DNA from 3 places in the Paenibacillus sp. BC26 genome. Region 3 is predicted to be linked to each of the others. Evidence: a T-box and tRNA genes for the amino acid it is inferred to sense, from the RefSeq annotation. Region 3 holds a T-box; the other regions hold tRNA genes.
What was found. The T-box of region 3 lies ahead of leuS (leucine--tRNA ligase). A T-box ahead of a tRNA ligase gene usually reads a tRNA of that ligase, here a tRNA-Leu.
Positions count from the first base shown of each region.

Region 1: it encodes a tRNA-Leu, which carries the amino acid that the T-box ahead of leuS (leucine--tRNA ligase) is inferred to sense. The anticodon was not compared.
Region 2: it encodes a tRNA-Leu, which carries the amino acid that the T-box ahead of leuS (leucine--tRNA ligase) is inferred to sense. The anticodon was not compared.

Region 1 covers NZ_FPAD01000002.1:333,229-336,966, forward strand. The annotation lists gene BM412_RS17890 (Gfo/Idh/MocA family protein) at 1-176, opposite strand, end outside; gene BM412_RS17895 (Gfo/Idh/MocA family protein) at 173-1,204, opposite strand; gene BM412_RS17900 (helix-turn-helix domain-containing protein) at 1,363-2,199, shown strand; tRNA gene BM412_RS17905 (tRNA-Leu) at 2,386-2,467, opposite strand; tRNA gene BM412_RS17910 (tRNA-Glu) at 2,504-2,578, opposite strand; tRNA gene BM412_RS17915 (tRNA-Ser) at 2,660-2,750, opposite strand; tRNA gene BM412_RS17920 (tRNA-Asn) at 2,759-2,834, opposite strand; gene BM412_RS17925 (SprT family protein) at 2,863-3,342, opposite strand; gene BM412_RS17930 (hydrolase/acyltransferase) at 3,441-3,738, shown strand, end outside.
Region 2 covers NZ_FPAD01000001.1:3,345,905-3,349,642, forward strand. The annotation lists gene BM412_RS15120 (LamG-like jellyroll fold domain-containing protein) at 1-1,248, opposite strand, end outside; tRNA gene BM412_RS15125 (tRNA-Leu) at 1,716-1,801, opposite strand; tRNA gene BM412_RS15130 (tRNA-Ile) at 1,820-1,896, opposite strand; tRNA gene BM412_RS15135 (tRNA-Met) at 1,918-1,994, opposite strand; gene BM412_RS32145 (hypothetical protein) at 2,076-2,240, opposite strand; gene BM412_RS15140 (ABC transporter substrate-binding protein) at 2,380-3,738, opposite strand, start outside.
Region 3 covers NZ_FPAD01000001.1:3,518,778-3,522,515, forward strand. The annotation lists gene leuS (leucine--tRNA ligase) at 1-2,360, opposite strand, end outside; T-box leader at 2,443-2,673, opposite strand; gene BM412_RS15925 (class I SAM-dependent DNA methyltransferase) at 2,743-3,504, opposite strand; gene BM412_RS15930 (CvfB family protein) at 3,507-3,738, opposite strand, start outside.

The sequences.
Region 1 (3,738 bases), on a different contig from region 3:
TCCTGATACTCCTCAAAATAAGGCAGTTCGTATTTGCCGATAACGTTCTCAACGCGGCTATAAAGCTCGTCCGCGATGCCAACGACTTCGACATTGGCCATTGCCCTAAGTGCATTCAAATACGAATGAGCATGGCCATGAGCAAAACTAATCATTCCGATTTTTAATCTCTTCATGGTGTTACCTCCCCTGGCGCCATGCTCCGTTGCAGATGGACACATTTGCCTGTTCGTACAGATTCCAGTGCAGCTTGGGTAATTTCTAACGCTTTATAGGCATCGTTCTCAGTTACGATTGGTTCCGTGCCTTCTCGTATGCATTGGATAAAATGGGCTAATTCCAAGTTATAAGGGCTAGTGAATCCAGGACTTTGAGGTACTTCCGCGAAACGTCGGTCTTCCGAGTCGGAAGGCGCTTTGCAAATTTGCAAGGAGCTGTTTTTCTGACTGTCGCTGCGAATAATGCCTTTGCTTCCGGCGATTTCTACAGCTGTTTGGAAAGGACCCTGATAGCCCCAGAAAGCTTCCAGATTCGCAACGGCTCCGCTTTCAAACAGCAGCGTAACCAATGCGTAATCAATGTCATCCGCACGTTGGTTTAATCCATAGACAGACTTGACTTCGCCCATCGCAGAGCGGAAGAAATCAATATCGTGAATCATGAGATCGGTAATAACGCCGCCACTTTTATCATCATCAAAGAACCAACGTCCGGGGTGAGAGCCAATGCGTTTGGCATGGACTACACCAATACGCCCTAGTTTCCCATCATCGATCACTTGCTTCATTTGAACGTATTCAGGGAAAAATCGCACAACATGTCCGACAAATAGCCGAACGCCATGTTGTTCACAACTGCGGATCATCTCTGCCGCATCTTCTAGATGTAACGCAAGCGGTTTTTCACAGATCACATGCTTGCCGGCAGCGGCTGCTTTCAATGTAAATTCTTTATGTAGATAGCTAGGTAATGTCACACTGAGAATATCGAATTCTATTTCTCGCAGCATGACGTCAAATGAGGCAAAAGCCGTTGCTCCCGTCTTATTGGATAGTTCTTGCGCTAAACTGAAATCGATATCGCAGACGCCTACCAGCTTTACATCCGGGATATTCATGTAACCGCGGGCGTGCACATTTCCGAGCCCCCCGCAACCGACAATGGCTGCTTTCATCCTGCTCCACTCCTTAATTTCATCTTTCATAACGACTAACTACGCTATATGATATACATATTGTCGCTTAGCCGAAATGCGGGCATTTATGCTTTTTATATCCAAATTCGTGCTTACTGAAAGTGTGGTGTCGAGGTATCATGCGTATTTTCAAAGAACCGATCCCTTATCAAAACCCTTCACTCTGCATGAAAGTGTGGAGATTTACGGACTCAAGTAAAGAGCCGACGCGCTCAAATACCTGGCATTATCACAATGAGGTTGAGTTCATATTAGTCGAGAAGGGAACCCACGAAATTCAAACACCGAATCATACCTACACGCTTAATGCCGGAGATGTGATGGTGATTGGATCTTCTCAACTGCACACGGGAAGAAAGCTCAGTGACAACGATCTCAGTTACATTGTGCTTCACATTGACTTCCGGCCCTTTTTCGATCCGGCCATGATGATGTACTATCGGCATTTCCTGGAGATCCTTCATCCCCTAGAGAAACTGAATTACATTTTCCAGGAAAACGAAAGTGTGCGAAAAGACATTGCGAGGATGATCTCTGAAACACATGCAGAGGTTATGGATAAAAAGAAGGGCTACGAAATCGCGGTTAGTATGCATATCAAGTATTTGTTGTTGATGCTGCTTCGCTATGATACGCGTGAGCTGTTAACGTCACACTCGCATGTGGATGCGGATGTAGACGTGATTCGATCACTCGTCACCTATGTGGATGAACATTTGACAGAGAAAATAGACATGGGAGCGGCAAGTCAACTTGCTGGCATGAGCTACTCCTATTTTTCGAAGTATTTTAAAAAGAAGATGGGATCGTCCTTTACGGATTATGTGAATCAAAAACGAATTTCTAAAGCGGAACGACTGCTCGTTACCGAAAACCGCAGTGTAAACGAAATTGCCGAGTCCGTAGGGATCGAAAATATGGCTCATTTCTATGAGCTGTTCAAGCGATTTAATGGATGTACGCCGAAGCAATATGTAAGCAAGATGAATGGGAGGATAAACTAGAGCTCTGCTAGCTGTTCACTAAACAGGCATACCGATCTATCTATAGCTACAACCTACAACAGCCCACACCATGAAAGCATGGTGTGGGCTGTTTGACGCTTAATGAAAGGTTTCCATCATTATTCCATCTGTTATAAAACAAAAAAACCCTTGAATATCAAGGGTTTCATGCTTATAAAACTGGGATGCGGTCGGAGGGATTTGAACCCTCACGCCTTGTGAGCGCCACCCCCTCAAGATGGTGTGTCTGCCGTTCCACCACGACCGCGAAGTGATATGTGATTGTCCATATCGAAATTAAAAATGGTGACCCGTAGGGGACTCGAACCCCTGTTACCTCCGTGAAAGGGAGGTGTCTTAACCACTTGACCAACGGGCCTCTTGTTGCTAACTCCTTCTCGCTGCTAACGAGATTGGAGAATTGAATGTCCACTAATAAGTGCGTTCCATTCAAAAGAAATGGCGGAGAGAGAGGGATTCGAACCCTCGCACCACTTACGCAGTCTAACCCCTTAGCAGAGGGTCCCCTTGAGCCACTTGGGTATCTCTCCAAAAGTAATGGCTCCCCGAACAGGACTCGAACCTGTGACAACTCGATTAACAGTCGAGTGCTCTACCAACTGAGCTATCAGGGAATAGTAATGAGTGACAAGAAATAATGTATCATGTCTTAGAATTGAAGTCAAGCTTATAAAGCAACAAAATTCCACGGCATTTTCCGCATGCATAGCGGCGCGGATCGGTCTTTCTTTTGCGCAAATACTCGGTCCCGCAGCTGCGACAAACGAGCTTAAATCGATAGGGTTCCTGCTTGCGTTTTACCCCTTCCGGCAGAGATTTGCAGAATCGCGTTCCGCCTACTTTCGCCAGCAGCTGCTTGAAATCCGCATCTCGATGCTGGTATCCGCGCTTCAATATATGCAAATGATAATGGCATAGCTCGTGCTTGATGATCTTCTCGGTTTCCTCTTCACCGTAATTGGTCAATTGATGAGGGCTGATCTCGATATTGTGCGACTTCGTAAAATAGCGTCCTCCCGTAGACTTCAATCTACCGTTAAAGGTCGCTTGGTGCCGAAACGGAATCCCGAAATACTGCAAGGAAACCCGTTCCACCCATTCCTGTAGCTGATTATCCTGCATCTGATGCGCTCCCTTGAATTTGTAACTCATAATACTTGAATTTTAAAGGACGAATACGCTACACTGTCAAGTAGTAAAGATTGAGGGGAGAAGCTGTCATGCCAGAAATGCGTTATATCATAATGAAAAACGGACAAGACATCTCGTTCGTGGAAATGCCTGCCTCGCATGCGTATCAATTAAGCGCGCTTAATTTGCGCCTGCATAAAGAAATCGACAAGCTCACCGCTTCCGAAGTGCCGGTACTGCCTTACGCGATTGCTGAATGTGCGGATGCAGAGCTTCATGACAAGTCCATTGTCATCCACTCCGGCCTTGACTACATGAATCAGCTGGAGAAGGATTTCTCATCCGTTCAAGAGAAATCGTATCCGCTTATCTCGCTGCTCACTGAAA
Region 2 (3,738 bases), 170 kb from region 3:
GAAGTTTAGCGTTGTGTCGGCGTAATTGTTTTCACTGGTGCCCCAGCCGATATTCCACCAGATTTCTCCTGCGTTTAACCCCCAATTGCCAGTGGTACCGGCATAAGGCGGGGCCAATAAATAACTGGAAGTTGCGGGAGTGGGAGCTGAGGGCTTCACCCAAACGCCCATCGTAAGATCATTTACATTCGCGAACTCAGTACCGTAGTCGATTGTGAGCCCGTTCTGGCCTGTCTGATCATTGGCAATTGCGGAAGTATCGCCCCGGCCATTGTGATCGATATCCCATACATAGTTGTTCAACGTGGCCGTTAGATCACCCGAAAAGGCGCCGGAGGTTGAACCACTACCCTCATTGAAGGGGAATAGAATCTCGCCTTGAAAAGGATCGCCGGGATCGCCCGGATTGCCGCCAATACTCGTATTAGGCACTCTGTTATATAGCGCTGCATGCGAGGTGTCGTCGAGAACAGATGGGAAAACGGAAAGCTCATCCAGAAGGCCGGTATACGACTTATCCTGGTACCCATTCCCGCCGAACCATTTGTACGCCTGTAGATTGACCGGATATAGAGAGCTATAATCTTTTTCGCCGATCTGATTGCCGTCCACATAGAGAGCAATCTTATTTGCAGTCGTACTTAAGGAGAACGCCAAATAGTGCCAGTTGCCGTCGGCCAGATTCCCTGCCGCCGCTGAAATGCCGCCTTCCCATTCGGAACCATCCGATCCGTAAGATAGTAAGCTAATATTTGTGTCAGCGAAGTTGTTTGCGCTGGTGCCCCAGTTAATACTCCACCAGATTTCTCCATTGCTGAAACCCCAATTGCCTGTGGTGCCGCTATAAGGGGGAGCCATCAAAGAACTGGTTTGTCCGGAATTGGGAGCTGAGGGCTTTACCCAAACGCCCATCGTAAGATCATTTACATTCGAGAACGAGGTGCCGTAATCGATTGTGATCCCGTTTTTGCCTGTTTGGTCATTGGAGATCGCGGGAGTAGCGCCTCGACCGTTTGGATTCCATACATAGTTGTCTAATGTAGCTGTTAGATCGCCCGAAAGGGCACTGGAGGTTGAACCGTTCCCCTCATTGAAGGGGAAAAGGATCTCGCCTTGGAAGGGATCGCTGCCGGTAGTGGTTTCTGCGAAAGCTGTCGCCGGCAGTAGCGTAAGTACCGCCAGCAAAATGCTGAGAACCAAAGATGTCAGACGTGAAGCCAAACGTGATGTCCGTTTATGCTTGTTCATTTTATCATTCCTTCTATGGTATATTTTGCGAAACGATCCATAGCTCATCATAATGGCAAAGGAAACTTCACCTCATCTCCCATTTGTAGCGACAAAAAACATCTGCAACCTCCAAATTCACGTTTCAAGATGCATGCGCTTATTCATCGTCAACTTGTATTTTAGAGTCAGCATGAAAAGGAGAAAATGAACATCTCTACGATTTTTGGACAAATCTTGTTGCAGCTTCCTATTACGCCTCTTTATTTATTACGAAGGGAAGCAAGCTGGCAAAAATAAAACGGCTGCCTTAGCTGGCAGCCGTTTCATATATCGTCGATATTTCTATTCCGAGCCATAAAAAAAAACTCCTCTTCATCACTATTGTGGCATGTGATGAAAAAGAGTATTATCTTTCGCTTAAATATGAGATGCAAACTTCCTATAAAAATGGAAAAAACCTTGATTCATCAAGGTTTCTTGTTGGATGCCGAGGACGGGAATCGAACCCGTACGGTGGTCACCCACCGCAGGATTTTAAGTCCTGTGCGTCTGCCAGTTCCGCCACCCCGGCATGTTCATGATTGTGGAATGGTGGGCCCTGAGGGACTCGAACCCCCGACCAATCGGTTATGAGCCGACCGCTCTAACCAACTGAGCTAAGGGCCCTTACGATAATAATCGAAAGGTTGGTTGCGGGGGCAGGATTTGAACCTGCGGCCTTCGGGTTATGAGCCCGACGAGCTACCGAGCTGCTCCACCCCGCGTTAACACTCATTCACTACAAATCATTCAATGGCGACAAGAAATAATATACTATATGATCCATGAATAAGTCAAGCATATTTTTATGGAAGGAATCGAACGCCGAATCTTCCTTTCCGCGAACGAAATACTTCGATCTCTTGCGGACATTCATATCCGTATACCCACCAGTCGTTTTCCATCCGTCTAACCAGACATCCGGCTTGAAATTTGGTCTCGTACAGACGCCCCCAATACACCCATTTCATGTCACTTACTCCCTTCTTCGCCGTTTCGCTTAGAATGCCCCATTTTCGGAAAAAACAAGCATCGGCTCTGAACGGTCTCAACATAAACAAAAAAACCGCATCGACGCGAATTGCGCCAATGCGGTTCCTTCATGATGATTTAGCCTTTGCCGCCGTAAACATCAATGCCTACGCCGCCTCCGCCTTCAACCGGCTCAAGCGGACCATTCGGATTGTCCTTAATCTTCTGCAGCATGGCATCCCCTTTGGTCTGCCATTCCTTAAGCGCTTCTTCGACGGATTTCTTCTTCTGAATGACCTCCTGGAAGAGCGGCTGCGCAAATTGTTGAACCTGATAGAGGTTCGGCTTCTCGCGGTAAAGCTTCTCAAGATTAATATCCTGAGGTGGAATCGGCTTGAGGGAGTAGAAGGCTTGAATGTTATAGTTCATGCCGTCCTTCGGCTTCAGGAACGATTTACGAGCTACCATCTCATAGGTGCTGCGGGATTTCAGCTTCGCCCATTCCTTGCTGTTGTTAAACTGGATGAAGTCCCAAGCATCTTCGCTGTTTTGTGCATTGGCGCTGATCGCCATCAGATTATTCAAGTAGATATTGCCGCCAATGCCCGGAGCTTCCTCGAAAGTCGGGATCGTGACGACATCCCAATCCGGGGACGGAATCTTAGGGTTCTTAGCGGAATAATCTTTGGCTCTGGCCAGCTCATTCACGTAATCATAGCCGCCGATCATCATCGCAATACGGCCGCTGATGAACAGATCGCCTTGGAACGGATTGAATACAGCTTTCTCATCCCGTGCAATGCCGCCTCCGCCGCCGTTGTTCATATCTTCTTGGGTAGGTACGATTTTCTCTTGGTACAGCGCGGCTACTTCACTCCACACTTTGCGCCATTGCGGCGTATCTACGGTCATCTTCTCTGCTTTATTATCAAACATCTTCAGCTGCAGAGGTGCCGAGTAGGTTTGGGAATCCCAGAACGGGTCTCCGCTCCAACGATTGAACGAGAAGCCGAACTTACGCTCTGCACCTTCGCCCTTGGCTACCTGTTTCGCTTTCGTCAGGATATCCGTCCAAGTCATACCGTCTGTCGGCGGCGTTACGCCCGCATCGGTAAAGAGCTTCTTGTTATAGTAGAGAGCCGATGCATTGAAGGTCGGCGTAAGCGCGTAGATGCTGCCGCCTCCCGCGTCCTTGATTCCGTCAATAACCGTCGGTACGAAATCCTCGATATCGAATTCGCTCTCTTGAATAAGCGGATCCAGCTGTTTAAGCAGATTGTCTTCTACAAGTCGCTTCAGATAGGAAGACTCCAATACCACGACATCAACCGGATTCTTGCCGTTGATCATCTCTTTCAGCTTCTCGTACGGATCCGGCTGCTTCTTGTTCGGATCGGGCTCTTCGAAACGCTGATCGTCATAGTTGATCGCTGCTGCGATTTCGATGTCGATATTCGGATGCGTCAGTTCATAACCATCCGTGAACTGTTGGCGCAG
Region 3 (3,738 bases):
TTCGCAATTCGCTCCATCTCAGCTTCGTCGGTATCGGCCGCAATGGAAATGCGCTCCACGATTTTGCCGTTAACTTGTACGACGATCTCGACTTCTTGGTCAACCGTCAACGCTTCGTCGAACGTCGGCCATGCCGCATAAGTCAAGGCATCCGTACGGCCCAGCTTCGACCACAGCTCTTCCGCGATATGCGGCGCAAGCGGCGAGAGCATCTGAACAAAGCTCTCCATCGCTTCGCGCGGCAACGATTCCGCTTTGTAAGCATCGTTGACGAAAATCATCAACTGGCTGATCGCCGTATTGAAGCGAAGGTTCTCGTAATCATCCGTGATCTTCTTCACGGTACGGTGCCAAGTGCGTTTGAACGCCTCTGAAGCTTCAGAAGCTTCGCCGCTTCCGCCGATTTTCTCAGCCAGCTCACCGCTGTCCGTAACGAACAAGCGCCATACGCGAGCCAAGAAACGGTACATGCCTTCTACGCCATTGGTGTTCCAAGGTTTCGTCGCTTCAAGCGGCCCCATGAACATTTCGTACATACGCAGCGTGTCAGCGCCGTATACGTTTACGATATCGTCCGGGTTGATTACGTTACCGCGTGATTTACTCATTTTTTCATTGTTGGTGCCCAAGATCATCCCTTGGTTAACCAGCTTGTGGAACGGCTCTTTCGTATCGACTACGCCGATATCGTAAAGCACTTTATGCCAGAAGCGCGCATACAGCAAGTGAAGCACGGCATGCTCCGCTCCGCCGATGTAGAGATCAACCGGAAGCCACTCGGCTTGCTTCTCCTTGGAGCACAGTTCTTTATCGTTATGCGGATCGATGAAACGCAGGTAATACCAGCAGCTGCCGGCCCATTGCGGCATCGTGTTCGTCTCGCGGCGCGCACGCAAACCTGTTTCCGGATCGATTGTTTCTACCCACTCCGTTACATTCGCAAGCGGAGATTCGCCCGTGCCCGACGGTTTGATTTGATCCACGTCGGGAAGCAGCAGCGGCAATTGATCATCCGGCACCGGCTTCATTGTTCCGTCTTCCAAATGCAGAATCGGAATCGGCTCGCCCCAGTAGCGCTGACGGCTGAACAGCCAATCACGCAGACGGTACGTCACTTTGCCTTGACCTTTGCCTTCCACTTCAAGCCATTCGATAGCGCGCGCAATCGCCGCTTCATTGCTAAGACCGTCCAAGAATCCGGAGTTCACATGCGGACCGTCGCCTGCGAACGCTTCAGCCAGCACGTCGCCGCCTTGAACGACTTCCACGATTGGCAAATCGAACTGTTTCGCAAACTCCCAGTCACGCTGGTCATGTCCCGGAACAGCCATAATCGCGCCTGTGCCATATCCGGCAAGGACGTAATCGGCAATCCAGATCGGAACAAGCGCGCCGTTCACCGGATTAACGGCATAAGCACCTGTGAATACGCCGCTCTTGTCTTTATTCAGATCCGTACGCTCGAGATCGCTCTTCCGCGCGGCAGTTTCTTGATAATCCTTGACGGCAGCTTGCTGTGCGGAAGTTGTAATCACATCTACCAGCTCATGCTCCGGCGCAAGTACGCAGTACGAAGCTCCGAAGAGGGTATCCGGACGTGTTGTAAATACAACAAGCGAAGCATCATGTCCGTCAATGGCGAACGTAACTTCAGCACCTTTGGATTTACCGATCCAGTTGCGCTGCATATCTTTAATGCTCTCGGTCCAGTCCAGCTCTTCCAGATCCTCAAGCAAACGCTCGGCATATTCCGTAATCCGCAGCACCCATTGGCGCATCGGCTTACGAATGACCGGATGGTTGCCGCGCTCGCTCAAGCCATTGATAACTTCCTCATTGGCAAGCACCGTCCCAAGCGCCGGGCACCAGTTAACCGGCACTTCAGCTACATAAGCCAAGCCTTTATTGAACAGCTGGATGAAGATCCACTGCGTCCATTTGTAATAGTCCGGATCTGTTGTGCTGAACTCGCGGTCCCAATCGTAGGAGAAACCCAGCGATTTAATTTGACGGCGGAAATTGTTGATGTTCTTGACTGTAATTTCACGCGGATGTTCGCCCGTATCCAGTGCATGCTGCTCAGCCGGCAAGCCGAACGCATCCCAGCCCATCGGATGAAGCACGTTGTAGCCGCGCATTCTCTTATAACGAGAGACGATATCCGTCGCCGTGTAACCTTCCGGATGGCCGACATGAAGTCCCGCTCCGGATGGATAAGGGAACATATCAAGTGCGTAAAATTTCGGTTTTCCTGCATCCTCAGTCGTTTTGAACGACTTGTTCTCATCCCAATGCTTCTGCCATTTCGGTTCAATGACTAACGGGTTATACCCCTGCTGCTCCTGGCGTTCCTGTGCCATAACGAATTGCCTCCCTATTCTCTCTTCCATGTCAATCCAGTCCTTGTCAGAAAACAAAAAAACTCCCGTCCCTAGCGACAACGCTAGGGACGAGAGATTATTCTCCCGTGGTACCACCCTAGTTAGCAAACGACATGCTTTGTCGCTGCTCACTCTTAGCCCTTAACGCAGGCGAAACGGCACGTTTACCACTGAAATCGTGTTCACGCGCGGCTCCAAGGCGAGTTCACTTCACGTTGGTCCGGCTTGCACCTACCGCCGGCTCTCTGATCCAAACGCTGCTAAAGCTACTGCTCCTCTTCAACACCTAAAATAGATAGTTCGATTATAAATAAGCGAATCCTGTCATGTCAAGGCGCAGAACGCCCGGAATCGGTCAAATTCACTTGATTGCCGCAAAAAACAGCCGTTCTGCTTCCGAATCAGGCACTTCCAGCGTGAAATCCGCAAATTGCTCCACGCGGCTGAAGCCTGCCATTAGCAGTGATTCCCGAATCCACTCCGCATCATACGCCCGCTGCACGTGCATCTCCTCGATGCGCGAGAATCGGTTGTCTCGCGAGCCGCTCTCCTGGGCAAAAATCGTAAGTCGATGCTCGATTTCTACCCGCTCTTCATCCAGCTCGCAGGTCCAGATATAAGCCACATCCGGATCATCGAGTACAAACGGCTGCTCCGCGGCATACCGAGCTAACGTATTCGGCGCATGAACATCAAAAAGGAACAGACCGCCTGGTTTCAAGCCTTGATAGGTTGCTTGGAAAGCGGCTTGAACCTCATCTTCTTCCGTCAGATAGTTGATACAATCGCAGAAGGAGATAACGGAATCGACCTCTTCGCCAATCTCCCACTCGGTCATATCCTGCTGGAGCCAAGTAATTGAACCGCCGCTGCGTGAAGGTTCTTCCCCCCATTTGCTTTGCCCAATGGTCAGCATATCGGAGGAGAGGTCAATCGCGAAGACCTGATAGCCGCTTCTCGCCAGCGGAATCGCAATGCTGCCGGTTCCGCATCCCAGATCAACGACAGACTTCGGCGTTCCGTACCTTGTCCAGCATGCCTCTGCAAACTTCAGCCACTGCGGATACGGCATCTCTTCCATCAGCCTGTCATACACGGAGGCGAAATGCCGATAAGCTTCCATCTCTACTCCCCCGCGTCTGCCGCAGAAGCAGACGGAGTCGGAACAGCCGCCGCCTTCGCTTGCTCGGTCAGCTTCGTCCAGCTTCCTTCTTGGACGACAAGCCCTTCACGCATCAGCTTACCGATTGCACGCTTGAACGCGCCTTTGCTGATGCCGAATTTTTGCTTGATGATTTCGGCTTGCGTTTCATCCGAATAAGGCATCGCGCCGTTCGGACGTTCCTTCATGAACGTG